3 regions of the Bradyrhizobium sp. 25ACV genome follow, and region 1 is predicted to be linked to each of the others. Evidence: riboswitches for the same ligand, from Rfam matches in the RefSeq annotation. Region 1 holds a riboswitch; each other region holds the start of a gene.
What was found. A riboswitch is a leader RNA that binds a small molecule or an ion and turns the genes downstream of it on or off. The one in region 1 is predicted to bind cobalamin.
Positions count from the first base shown of each region.

Region 2: it holds a riboswitch for cobalamin, as region 1 does, so the genes downstream of both, RAD04_RS00565 (DUF1636 family protein) here and RAD04_RS15145 (TonB-dependent receptor) in region 1, are expected to answer to the same signal.
Region 3: it holds a riboswitch for cobalamin, as region 1 does, so the genes downstream of both, RAD04_RS00500 (energy-coupling factor ABC transporter permease) here and RAD04_RS15145 (TonB-dependent receptor) in region 1, are expected to answer to the same signal.

Region 1 is NZ_JAVAYO010000006.1:1,363-5,570, forward strand. Features, by position in the region: gene RAD04_RS15145 (TonB-dependent receptor) at 1-2,008, opposite strand, end outside; cobalamin riboswitch at 2,123-2,337, opposite strand; gene RAD04_RS15150 (hypothetical protein) at 2,381-2,644, opposite strand; gene RAD04_RS15155 (hypothetical protein) at 2,745-2,954, opposite strand; gene RAD04_RS15160 (hypothetical protein) at 3,093-3,269, opposite strand; gene RAD04_RS15165 (adenylate/guanylate cyclase domain-containing protein) at 3,394-4,208, opposite strand, start outside.
Region 2 is NZ_JAVAYO010000001.1:124,853-129,060, forward strand. Features, by position in the region: gene cobN (cobaltochelatase subunit CobN) at 1-1,072, opposite strand, end outside; gene cobW (cobalamin biosynthesis protein CobW) at 1,072-2,106, opposite strand; gene RAD04_RS00565 (DUF1636 family protein) at 2,103-2,477, opposite strand; cobalamin riboswitch at 2,573-2,792, opposite strand; gene cobO (cob(I)yrinic acid a,c-diamide adenosyltransferase) at 2,833-3,468, shown strand; gene RAD04_RS00575 (cobyric acid synthase) at 3,474-4,208, shown strand, end outside.
Region 3 is NZ_JAVAYO010000001.1:111,977-116,184, forward strand. Features, by position in the region: gene cobT (nicotinate-nucleotide--dimethylbenzimidazole phosphoribosyltransferase) at 1-564, opposite strand, end outside; gene cobF (precorrin-6A synthase (deacetylating)) at 575-1,324, opposite strand; gene RAD04_RS00500 (energy-coupling factor ABC transporter permease) at 1,371-2,048, opposite strand; cobalamin riboswitch at 2,086-2,304, opposite strand; gene cobA (uroporphyrinogen-III C-methyltransferase) at 2,350-3,081, opposite strand; gene RAD04_RS00510 (cobyrinate a,c-diamide synthase) at 3,078-4,208, opposite strand, start outside.

The DNA of each region.
Region 1 (4,208 bases):
GCCGCTCGCTCCAGAAGCGCGCGGTGGCATCGAGCACCACGTAATTCTGCCAGATGTTCCAAGTGACGCCCGCACTCGCCGTGTAGCGCGAGACCAGCGGCACGTCGTTGCCGGCCCAGATGCCTTCGCGGAAGACCGCGCTTGTATAGGCCACGCCGGAGCGCAGCAGCAGGGCGTCGTTGACGCGATAGGATAGACTGGTCTCAGAGCCGTAGCGGCGGGTCGGATCAAGATTTGTGTTGTAGAACAGGACCGGATTGAAATGGACCTCGTTGGTGAGATCCATCAGATAGACACTGCTCTGCAGCTGCAACCCGCCGCCCTTGATGCGAACACCGCCCTCGATGTCCCAAGAGGTCTGGGTCTTGAGCTGGAACGTTTGCGGGATCGCAGCGAAGGTAAAGGGATCGAAGGAAGGCCCTGAGGACAGGCGCTCGTCAACATCAGGCGTGCGGAACGCACGCGCAACGCGGCCGAACAGCGAGACTTGGTCGTTGAGGCGATGCTCGGCGCCGAGATGCAGCGCATATTGGGTCTCGTTGCTCGTCAGCGGCAGCGCGCCGATGTCGCCGTTGAACGGAGCTGCCGGGTCGAAATTGTCGCGTGCCGCAAGACTGACGTTCTGCACACGCGCGCCGTAGGAGATGTCCGTCGTGGGCGCGATTCCCAGTGTGTGCTGGAAATAGCCCGCAACCGTCTGCTGCCTGAGATCGTAATTGTGCCAGGGGGAAAGCCCCTGCCCGGCGCCGCGGTTCTGCTCAAAGCTCGCATCGTAATAGTCTATGCCGGCCAGGAGCTGCGACGGCATGCCGAGCAGCAGGCTCTTCACGCTGAGCCGCGGCGTGATCGACCATGTCGTCAGATGGGAACCGACATAGGTCGACGTGAAGAACGCCGGAATCGGCGCCGGGCTGGAGAAGAACGCACTCTGCTGCTTCTTGTCGCGCACGCCGCCGTCGACGATGAGATCGACGCCGTTGACCAGGATCTTGGTGAAGCCCGCGGTCGCGCCAAAACCCTGCTGGTTGGCGTAGTTGAACGGCGTGCCGGTCCCTCGCCGGTTGGCCCTGAGCTCGTCGAGGCCGATGGAGGGATCGACGGTGCGGCCGCCCGGCAGCCGCAGCTCCTGATTGTCACCGGTAACCGTGAGAAAAGCAGTCAGGTCTGGCGTGGTGTAATTGAGATTGCCGACGCCATTCTGCTGCGAATAGCGGTTGTTGTCGCGATAGCCATGGGTCCTGACCGTATTGCCGTAGAACGAGGTCGACCACGGACCGGAATTGAGCGAGGTCGACACGTTGCCGAGCCTGGTGTTGAACGAGCCGAAGCCAGCCTCGATGCGCGCGGTCACGGGCGGTCCGCCAACGCCATTTTTGGTAACGATGTTGATCACACCGCCGACCGCGTTGTCGCCGTAGAGCACCGCGCCGGAATTGCCCCGCGTGATCTCGATGCGTTCGATCGAATTGAGCGGGATGTTGGAGAGGTCCACCTGCGCCATGTCGACGTCGTTCAACCGCCGTCCGTTGACCAGCACCAGCGTGTTGGCGGTGGCAAAGGCGCCGAAGCCACGCAGGTCCACGCTGGTCTTGGCGCCGATCTGGCCGCCATAGAGCGTCGTGATCTGAGCCCCAGGCGTCTGCGTCGCGATGATCTCGGCAAGCGTCTGCGACGGCGAATGCGCGATATCCGCGGCCGTGATGACGGTCGTGGCAGCCCCGACGATTCCGCCGCTGCCGGCGGCAGCCTCACCGCCGGAGCCGGATGAGCCGGCGCCATTGCCTGCCGGCGCGACATTCGTCCTCACCCGCTGCCGCGTCGCCTCGCCGTCACCGATCGCCCCGGCGCGTGTGCGGTTGTGATCGTCGGGCCCGGTCACTTCGATCGGCGGCAATTGCTCGGCAAGCGCCTGCTGGGCGAAGGCGGAGGACAGATCGAGCGAATGGAGGGAAACGGATGCGAGCAGGCCGGCGCTGAGGCGCCTGGCGGCAGGGACAAGACGGGACACAATTGTAACCTCGGTATGACGTCAGTGGCACGTCACAGCGAACGAGGTTTCACGGCAGAGCGATGGATTGCTCCGGTGAAGCTAATGTCTGTACTCCCCGACCGACATCTTCGCGTGTGACCACGGCTGACGGCAGGTCTCCTGGCTCGCGGGTCGTGACCTTGCGTCGCCTTCCCAGGACCGAGATTCCCAGTGGCATGAGACGAAAGATTCACCGCTTACAGTTGCGGGGGCAGCCGTGGCGTTGAGACAAATCCCTGCATTGGGACAATCCCGCACCACATTCCCTTTTGATCTCCGCGAGGAGAACCGTCGCCGATCATTTAGGAGCCGTTGGCCCCGGGAGTCAATCGACCGGTGCATGCTCGGCGCTCAGGTCCGCCCTCGCACACGCTGTGCCTGGGCCCAGGCGACAGCGACGTCGCTTGGCGGAACATCGACGCGCTTGATCGGGGTCAATTCGCCGGAGGCCGAGACGATGGCGGTCTCCTCGCGGCGACAGCGCGTGCAGACAAAGCGCACCTCGTGCGGAGACGCCGTCCAGCTCGACCGCTTCACATTGGCCGCCATCGGCCAGGCATCGCAATGCGAGCACGACACCAGAAATCGGCCGGGATCGAGCATACCCATTTCCATCGGACTCCGCGTCCTGCCCACTTGCTTCAATGATTAACCCAAGTGAATCGTTCCGGTGTCCCAGCACCGCCGCTGGGCGCGCAACGAGAAAGTGGTGGCCTCAGCGCGCGCCCTTGAGGGTGCAGGAGGTGGTGCAGGTGACCGTGGTGCCGCGATCGCACGATTTGCAGGCACTGACGCACTGGTTCATGTCGCGGGGATTGTAGCTGTAGTTCCGCATCGGGCAGGTCGGCGTCGAGCCGGTGATGTCCTGCTCCTGGTCGCAGGCCGCCGTCATGAGCGCGAATATGATCACGGCAACGAGGCGCATGTGATTGCCCTGTCAAACATGGCAAATGACACTCGCGAGGTGCGCTGCATTGCAGCGAACCCCGGCCTTTCCACCACGAGCGATCGCTCGTGAGGTCAAGGATGCGCGCCAAACCTTAAGAACGGATTGCAGCCGGGATCAGGCAGCAGCCTTGGTCGCGATCGCCTGCCGCATGTCCACCGCCAGCTGACGGTACTGTTCCGAGAGTTTCAGATAGAACTCGCGCTTGGTGCTGTCGGTGGCGAGCTTGGCGATCAGCTCGCATTCGGCGGTGAGCGTCTCGAACCGTTCCAGCCTGTCCTGAAGTTCTGTCATCGGCGTGTCCCCGTCAAACGCCTCAAGGACATCCAACCTAAGCCCGGGAAATAGGTCACGGCGAACATCGTTATCGAGTAGAAACGTTTTTTCCGGACAGGGCGGGCTGGTCCAACAAAAAAGGCTATTTCTGCTCCAGCCGCCAGGCGCCGTCCCACCCCTCTTCCGGCGGCTTGGCCTCGAATTGCGCGATGCGGCCGAGCATCGTGCGCGAGGGGCCGTCGCCGGGGACGGCTTCGAGCGCGGCGTTGAAGGCGGCGCGCGCCTCGTCGAAGCGGCGGGCCCGATAGGCGGCAAGCGCTTCCGCATAGTGCGTGCGCAGGCTGTCCTGCGCGCCGGTGAGCGCACCTGCCCGCGCCATCACCTCGAAGATCGGCTGCGGCCCGCTCTGGCCTGCGACCGCGAGACGATCGATCTCGCGCAATTCGAGCCGCGCTCCGATCGCGTCAGCAGTTGCCTGCGAGATCAGGATGCGGGTGCCGTAGACCTTGTTGACGGCCTCCAGCCGCGAGGCCAGGTTCACGGCATCGCCCATCACGGTGAAGCTCATCATCAGCTCGGAGCCGATGCTGCCGGTCAGGACCTCGCCGGTGGCGATGCCGATCCGCAGGTCACACGGCGCCGGCATGGCGCGGATGCCGAGCAGGTCGGGCAGCTGCTTCTGGAGCGCGGGCACCTGGTCGACCATCTCGGTTGCGGCGATGCCGGCCAGGAGCGCCTGCTCGTCCTCCTCGATGAAGGGCGGGCCCCAATAGGACATGATGGCGTCGCCGATATATTTGTCGATGATGCCGCGATTACCCCTGATCGGTCCGGACATCACCGTGAAATAGTGGTTCATCACCCTGACGAGGCCACGCGGGGTCATGCCCTCGCTCATCGAGGTGAAGCCGCTCATGTCGCAGAACATGATGGTCATGACCCGGCGCTCGCCGTCGA
Region 2 (4,208 bases), on a different contig from region 1:
GCGCGGCGACGGCTGTCACGCGCTCCTCATCGGCGCGATGCGCCAGATGCGCGAATTGCAGATCGGGATCGCGCCCGGCTGCCGACTTGAAGCTCACCACGCCCACGAACAGACGGCCATCCACCTCGGGCAGCACCACATGCATCGCGAGATCGCCGGGCGACAGGCCGCGCAGCGACTCCGTCCAGTCCTCGCGCCGGGCCGTTGAGAGCGCAACCTGGAACACCGGGCACGATGCGGCATCGAAAGGCGTCGTGCCGTCATCGCCCAGGGCTGAGAACGCCGTCGCGTTGATGATCGCCGCCGGACGATTTTGCGCGAACTGCGCCCGCAACCAATCCGCGACGCCCGCAGCCTTCAGCGAGGTCACGAACACGCCGCAGGCGTCAAAGCCGCGCTCGCGCAGCGCTGCGATCAGAGCATCGACGGGGCCCGTATCCGCGGCGGTGAGATAGGAACGGTAGAACGCCACCAGCACACTCGGCCTGCCCTCGCCATGCGCCGGTGCCGCAATGACGCCGCGGGCGGGATCGTAGAATCCCATCTCGGGCACGGCCGTCTCGCCGATGACAGGCCCGGCATAGAGGCCCGAGGCCAGCGCGAGCTGTGCGATCGCGGCCTGCGCCGCGACCGGGCCGCCGGTGTCGCAGAGCACCTTGAGCCGGCGCAGCGTCGAGACAGGCAAGGTCGAGTATGCATCGAGCCGCATGTCGTCACGGCCGTCGGCCGGCAGCACGGCCAGCACGATATTGCGATCGCTGGCGAGCTGTTGCAGGGCCGCAAGTCCATAGGACCAATAGGACTCACCGCCGATCAACCGCACCAGAATGCCACGTGCCTGCGACAGCGTGCGCTCGATATAGGTGTCGACCGACAGCGGATGACGCAGCTCAGCAAGATTCGCGAGCCGCAGCGTCGGCAGGCTCTCGCGACCACGCCGCCAGCCGGCTGCGAACGCCGCGAGATCCGAATCCGAATACGAGAGCACCACGAGATCGGCCGGGTCCTGGCCGATATCCCTTGGCGTCGCGGTCTCCTCCAGACCGCGGCTCTCGCGGAAGACGACGTGCATCAGATACCTAGTCCTGCCTTGATGGCGGCCTCGTCGATATCGCCGTGCTCGCCGATCACGACGAGCTTCGACCGCCTGTGACCTGCGCCCCAGGGCTTGTCGAACTGGTGGCGCACGCGCTCGCCGACCGCCTGCAGCAGCAGCCGCATCGGCTTGCCCGCGACCGCGATGTAGCCCTTGGCCCGCAGCACGTTCTGCTCGCGCGCCAGCTTCTGGACGGATGCGACCAGCGCATCGACGTCGGCGACTTCAGGAAGGTCGACCACGACCGAGGCGAAATCATCGTGCTCGTGCTCTTCCTCGCCGTCATGATGCGAGGGACGCGCGGCGAGATCGTTCTCGGCGGCGGCGCCGAGACCGAGGATGACGCGCGCATCGATCGCACCGTCGGTCACGGGGAGCATCGGCACGCGGCGCGGCATCTCGGCGGTGATGGCAGCCTTGGCCGCTTCAAGTCCCGCCGCCCCAGCGAGGTCGGCCTTGGTCAGCAGCACGATGTCGGCGCAGGCGATCTGGTCCTCGAATACTTCCGACAGCGGCGTCTCGTGGTCCAAATTCTCGTCCGCCGCGCGCTGGGCTTCGACGGCAATCGGATCTGGTGCAAAGCGGCCAGCGGCGACAGCCTCGGCATCCGCAAGCGCGATCACGCCGTCGACGGTGATGCGCGAGCGGATCTCCGGCCAGTCGAATGCCTTCAGCAGCGGCTTCGGCAGCGCCAGGCCCGAGGTCTCGATCAGGATGTGATCGGGCCGCACGGGCCGCGCCAGCAGTTTTTCCATGGTCGGAATGAAATCGTCGGCAACGGTGCAGCAGATGCAGCCGTTGGCGAGCTCGACGATGTTCTCCTCCGGGCAATTGGCATCGGCACAGGATTTCAAGATCTCGCCGTCGACGCCCTCACTACCGAACTCGTTGACGAGCACCGCGAGCTTCTTGCCGCCGGCATTGCTGAGCAGATGCTGGATCAGCGTCGTCTTGCCGGAGCCGAGAAAACCGGTGACCACCGTCACGGGGACTTTTGCGAGCGAGTTCATTCGGCGGCCTCCGGCACGACGGCAATAGGGGGAATGCGGGCAAGCGACTGCTTGCGGAATATTTCCGGCCGGCTGCGCCAGGGCACGAGGCCGTCAGGCGCGGCGGCATAAGCCGCGGCGCCTGCGACCACATCCTGCGCATTTGCATCCGAGAGGCGGCCATAGACGTAAGACCACCGACCGGGCGCGCTGAGCGCGACCGAGCAGCCCTGGTTGCAGGCCGATAGGCATTCGACGGGAACCACATTGACGCCCTCGGGCACGCCGGCGTCGAGGATCGCACCATGCAGGCGCTTGCCGGGCGTCGCCTCGCCCTCGCCAGGCGTCTCGCCGGCACGGCAGGTGATGCAGACGTGAAGTGTGACGGTCATCGCCTCTTCCAGATAACAGCGGGAGGCGATGAGGCAGACGGACCGCTCTTTTGGAGGCCCGTTTTCCCCGTCGCGGAACACCCCGTCCGCCGGTCCAAAACTCGTCCGCGCTGGCAGGTCTCCCGGCTTGCGGAGCAGGGTTTTCCCCTTCGATCCCCGCCTTCCCGATTCCCGCGGGAATCAGTGGCTTCGGACATCTCTCCGGTCACGGTCGCGGGGGCGGCTGCATTTTGGACCCAAATCTTGCCGATTCGGACCCTATCGCATTCCCTCTTCGCCTGTCATAGGACAGGAACCAACGCTGGGCCACCATTTGCTGGTGGCCGCCACTTGTCAAGCCGAAGGACCGGGACCGATGACGCCTGAACCGGATACAAAAACGGCCGAGGAAACCGACGCCCGCCACGCCACGAAAATGGCGAAGAAGAAGGCCGCCCGCGACAAGATCATGGCGACCAAGAGCGGCGAAAAGGGCCTCATCATCGTCCACACCGGCGCCGGCAAGGGCAAGTCCTCCTCGGCCTTCGGCATGATCGTCCGCTGCGTCGCGCACGGCTTTCCCTGCGCGGTCGTCCAGTTCATCAAGGGCGCCTGGGATACCGGCGAGCGGCGCCTGCTCACCGGCCATTTCGGCGACCTCTGCCAGTTCCACGCCATGGGCGAAGGTTTTACCTGGGAGACGCAGGACCGCGCCCGCGACATCGCCGCCGCGCGCGCCGGCTGGGAGAAGGCTAAGGAGCTGATCCTCGATGAGAGCTTGCGCATGGTCGTGCTCGACGAGATCAACATCGCGTTGCGCTACGACTATCTCGACATCGCCGAGGTCGTCGAGTTTCTGACCACCTCGAAGCCACCGATGACGCATGTCGTGCTCACCGGCCGCAACGCCAAGGACGAGTTGATCGAGATCGCCGATCTCGTCACCGAGATGACGCTGGTGAAACATCCCTTCCGCTGCGGCATCAAGGCACAGGCCGGCGTCGAGTTCTGAGTTCGATGGCACGCGCGCTGATGATTCAGGGGGCCGGCTCGGACGTGGGCAAGTCGCTCATCGTCGCCGGTCTCGCGCGTGCCTTCACGCGGCGCGGCCTGCGCGTGCTCCCGTTCAAGCCGCAGAATATGTCGAACAATGCCGCCGTCACCATCGACGGCGGCGAGATCGGCCGTGCCCAGGCGTTGCAGGCCCTCGCCGCCGGCGTCGAGCCGCACACGGACATGAACCCCGTGCTGCTCAAGCCCGAGACCGATGTCGGCGCGCAGGTGATCGTCCACGGAAAGCGCATCGCGACCGCGCGTGCGCGCGACTACGCGGCCATGAAGCCCTCACTGATGGGCGCGGTGTTGGAGAGCTTTGAGCGGCTGAAGGCGCGCGCCGATCTCGTTCTGGTCGAAGGCGCGGGCAGTCCGGCCGAGGTGAACCTGCGTAAGGCCGACATCGCCAATATGGGTTTTGCGCGCAAGGCCGACGTGCCGGTCGTGCTGGTCGGCGACATCGACCGCGGCGGCGTCATCGCCCAGCTCGTCGGCATCAAGACGGTGATCGACCCCAGCGATGCCGCGATGATCCGAGGCTTTGTCATCAACAAGTTCCGCGGCGACCCCACGCTGTTCGACGATGGCTACAAGCTGATCGAGCAAAAGACCGCATGGCGCGGCCTTGGCGTGCTGCCCTGGTTCGCCCGCGCCGGCGAGCTGCCGGCCGAGGATGCACTCGGCCTCAGCGACGCGCGC
Region 3 (4,208 bases), on a different contig from region 1:
GCTCGCCGCGATCGCCGCCGAAGTCGTCGTGTTGCCGATCCCCATCTCGCCGAAGATCAGAAGATCGGGCTGATGGGCCGCCGCACGTGCGACGGCGCTCTGGCCAGCCTCGAAGGCGAACGCCAGCTCCGCAGGCGTCAGCGCGGCGTCCACGCTGAAATCGCGCGTGCCATGGCGCGGCTTGTCGGTGACGATACCTGCCATCTCGTCCTGCGCCAGCGTGCCGGCATCGACGACGTCCAGGCTCGAGCCAAGCTCACGCGCCAGCACCGAGATCGCGGCACCGCCGGAGGCGAAATTCGCCATCATCGCGATGGTCACGGCTTGCGGATAGGCCGAGACGCCCTGCGCGACGATGCCGTGGTCGCCGGCGAAGATGATGATCGGCACCCGCGCGGCACGCGGCTGCTCGGTCGCCTGCAGGCCCGCAAGCTCGATTGCGAGCTGCTCCAGCCGGCCGAGTGCACCGGTCGGCTTTGTCAATTGCGCCTGCCGCGCGATGGCCGCCTCGCGATGCACTACGGAGACATCGGGGCAATTTTGGGTGACCCATTCGGGGAGCATGCTGCCTCGCTTACGGCCTGCGCTTGAGAATGTAGCTGTCCATGATCCAACCGTGCCGCTCGCGCGCCTCTTGTCTCGTGGCAACGATGCGAGTGCCGACCTCGGCGAGCACGCCTGACATGACGATCTGGTCGGGCATGCCGAGATAGGCGCCCCACCAGATCTGAAAGCCTTCCGGATCGAGCGACTGGAACGCCGTGCCGCCGTCGAGCATTACAACAACGGTATTCACACCTGCCGGCCAGCCGCCTTCACGCAAGCGCCGCCCGGTCGTGACCAGAAAGGGCTCGCCGATGTCGTTGAGCGGCAGCGCATGGGCCGCGCACAGCGCCTGGATCGAGGTGATGCCGGGCACGACTTCGATCGTCGGCAACGGATTGAGCCGCCGCGCAATCCGCAACGAGGAATCATAGAGCGAGGGATCGCCCCAGATCAGCAGCGCAACCCTGCCCTCACCTTCGAGATGCTTTGCGATCGCTTTCGACCAAGTCGCGGCAACCGCATCGTGCCAATGGTCCACGCCCTTGCGGTAATCAGCTTCAGCTGCGTCGCGCACGGGAAGGTCGAATTCGGCGATCGCTGTCTTGTCGCTGGTGAGCACATCGGCGCAGATCGTCCGCCTGAGATCGGCGAGATCGGACTTCGCCGTCCCCTTGCGCGGGATCAGGATGAGATCGGCGGCATTGATCGCTTGAACAGCGGCGCGCGTGAGCTGGTCGGGATCGCCGCAACCGATGCCTATCAAAGAGAGCGTGAGCATCGCGAACGCGACGGACGGCCCTGCAGGCCGCCCGTTCGCTTGTCTCTCAGGCCGCGTTATGCAGGCGCGGGGTGACGAGGCCGGGCGCGGTGACGCCGCGCAACGACTTCGCCAGCGCCAGCACCGCGAGATCGGCGAGCGGCTCGATCACGATGACCAGCGCATAGGACGCCGCGAACGTCGCGATGTTGGCGAGATTGGTCATGGCAAAACCGGAGCCATAGAGCGCCCAGAACGCCACCCAGGCGATCACGCCGGCCTGGTAGGTCGTCGAGAGCGCCAACGCCTGCCGATACTTCAAATCGACATAGGCGGTGTTGCGCGAAATGATCCGTGTGGCGATCGCCTGGATCGCGAACAGCGGCACCAGCAGCGTGGTGACGTTCATGCCGTATTGCGGGATGTCGGCGGGCTCGAAGAACACGCCCTGGAGCAGCAGACCGAACGCAAGGCCGAAGGCCGCGGGCGCCGCACCGAACAGCAGGAACAGTGTCGAGCCGAGAATGAAGTGCACCTCGGAGACGCCGACCGGGAAGTGCGGCAGGATCTCGAAGAAGGTGAAGACAAGGACTGTGGTGGCGAGCGTCCGCGCCGCGAACGACGTGATGCCTTGCTCACGCACGGTCTCCACCGCGAGCTTCAGCGCAACGCCGCCTGCGGCGATGCCGGTTGCGTAACTCAACACGAGCTTGGCGCCCGTCACTATGCCGGGTTCGATATGCATGGCTCAATTCCTTCCTGCCGTCACACCCGACGGCCTTGGCCTCAAAACGTGCAGGGCCGGTCTCCTGGCTCGCGGTTCCCCGGGATTTCCGGCCTTCCCGGACCTTGCGGCCCAGTGGCTGATCGGAGTCCCTCACCGCTTACAGTCGCGGGGGCGGCTGGGGTTTTGGGCGCCGCAACTGGGTCCGCCCACCCCCATTCCCGATTATGCTCCGGCGCTTTGCGCCGCGTCGAGCACCATGCCTCTCTTGTGTGCCCCTTTCGCTGAGCCTGCGTCAAGGGGCGAACGGCGGCCAAGGCCGTCATGACGGATAATCCCCCGCCAGCGCCCCAAACAGGATCACGGCGGCCGTCGAGGCGGCGCCGCCGCGCGCAAGCTGCTCGGCAAGCTCGGCGATGGTGGTGCGGACCAGCCGTTCGTCGGGGCGTCCGAGGGATTCGGCGAACAGCGCGGGGGTATCCGCAGCGAGCCCGTGCGCGATCAAGTTTGCGACAAGCGCCGGGAAGGTGCGCCGGCCCATATAGACCACAGTCGTCGCTTCCGGGTCGGCCAGTGCCGCCCAGTTCAGGTTGGGCGGCAGCTCGCCGGTGACATCGGCGCCGGTGACGAACTGCACCCGGCGCGAGGTATGGCGCCGGGTCAGGGGAATGCCGGCTTGCGCCGCGGCAACGCAGGCCGAGGTGACGCCGGGAACGATCTCGTAGCCGATACCGGCCTCACGCAGCGTCTCCAATTCCTCCTCGAGCCGGCCGAAAATGCCCGCGTCGCCCGACTTGAGCCGCACCACGCGCACGCCTGTTGCGGCATAGTCGACCAAGAGACGGTTGACGTGGTGCTGCTTGGTCGAGGGACGCCCTGCCCGCTTCCCCACCGCGACGAGATTGGCGCCGGGCCGGGCGAGATCGAGGATCGCGCCGGAAGCAAGATCGTCATAGAGCACGACATCGGCTTCGCGCAGCCGCGCGGCACCCTTGAGCGTGAGAAGCTCGGGGTCGCCGGGTCCGGCGGAGATGAAGGAGACGAATCCGCTCACCGGTCCTCCGCGATCAGATGAAAGAAGGTGCCGGTGGCGTGACCGCGCTGCGAGCCGGTCTCCGCGATGACCGCGCCGGTCGCATCATGCACGACGGCCAGCGGCACGTCAGGCTGGGCAAGAATCGTCGAATAGTGGAATTCGTGGCCGCGCAGGCGCGCACTGGGGCGATGTCCCGGCATCGGCGCGGCGAGTTCGGCCAGACGATAACCGAGATGCATGCGGCGTTTGGCAAAGCTGGTCTCGAGGCCAAGCAGCCCTGTCATCTCATGGCGGATTCCGTCCGCATCGGTCAAGGCGGTGCCCAGCACCATATAGCCACCGCATTCGCCATGCACCGGCCGCGTTTCGGCAAAGGCGCGCAGGCCGCTGCGAAAGCGCGCATTGGCCGCGATCTTGCCGGCATGGAGTTCGGGATAGCCGCCGGGCAGCCAGCACACGTCGGCGCTCGCGTCGGGCGCCTCATCGGCAAGCGGCGAGAATGTCGAGATCTCCGCGCCCGCCCCGCGCCAGGCTTCCAGCATATGCGGATAGACGAAGGAGAACGCCGCATCGCGGGCCAGCGCGATGCGCTGGCCCGGCGGCGTCACGTTCAGGCCGTTCGCGGCAGGTTGTGGGGTCCAGGACGCAGCCGATCGTAGCACCGCATCGAGATCGACATGCTCGGCGACGAAGCGCGCCGCCTCGTCGATCAGCTTGCCGATCTCGCCCTGCTCTTCGGCCTGTACCAGGCCGAGATGTCGCTTCGGCAGGCTGATCTCGGCATGACGCGGCAGCGCGCCGAACACGGCAATGCCGGAATCGTTGAGCGCACGCCGCACGAGGTCTTCATGGCGCGGGCTGGCGACGCGGTTGAGCACGACGCCGGCAAGCCGCACACCGGGGCGATAATCGCGAAGTCCCGCGGCGATCGCCGCCGCGGTCTGCGCCTGGCCGGAGGGATCGATCACCAGCACCACCGGCCAGCCCAGCATCTCCGCAATGTCGGCGGTGGCACCGGTACCGGAGACGCCGCGCATGGCGACACCGTCGAACAGGCCCATCGAGCCCTCGGCGAGCACGATATCGGCGTCCGCGCCGCGACTGACGAGATGCGCGATGCCCCCGCGGTCCATCGCCCAGCTATC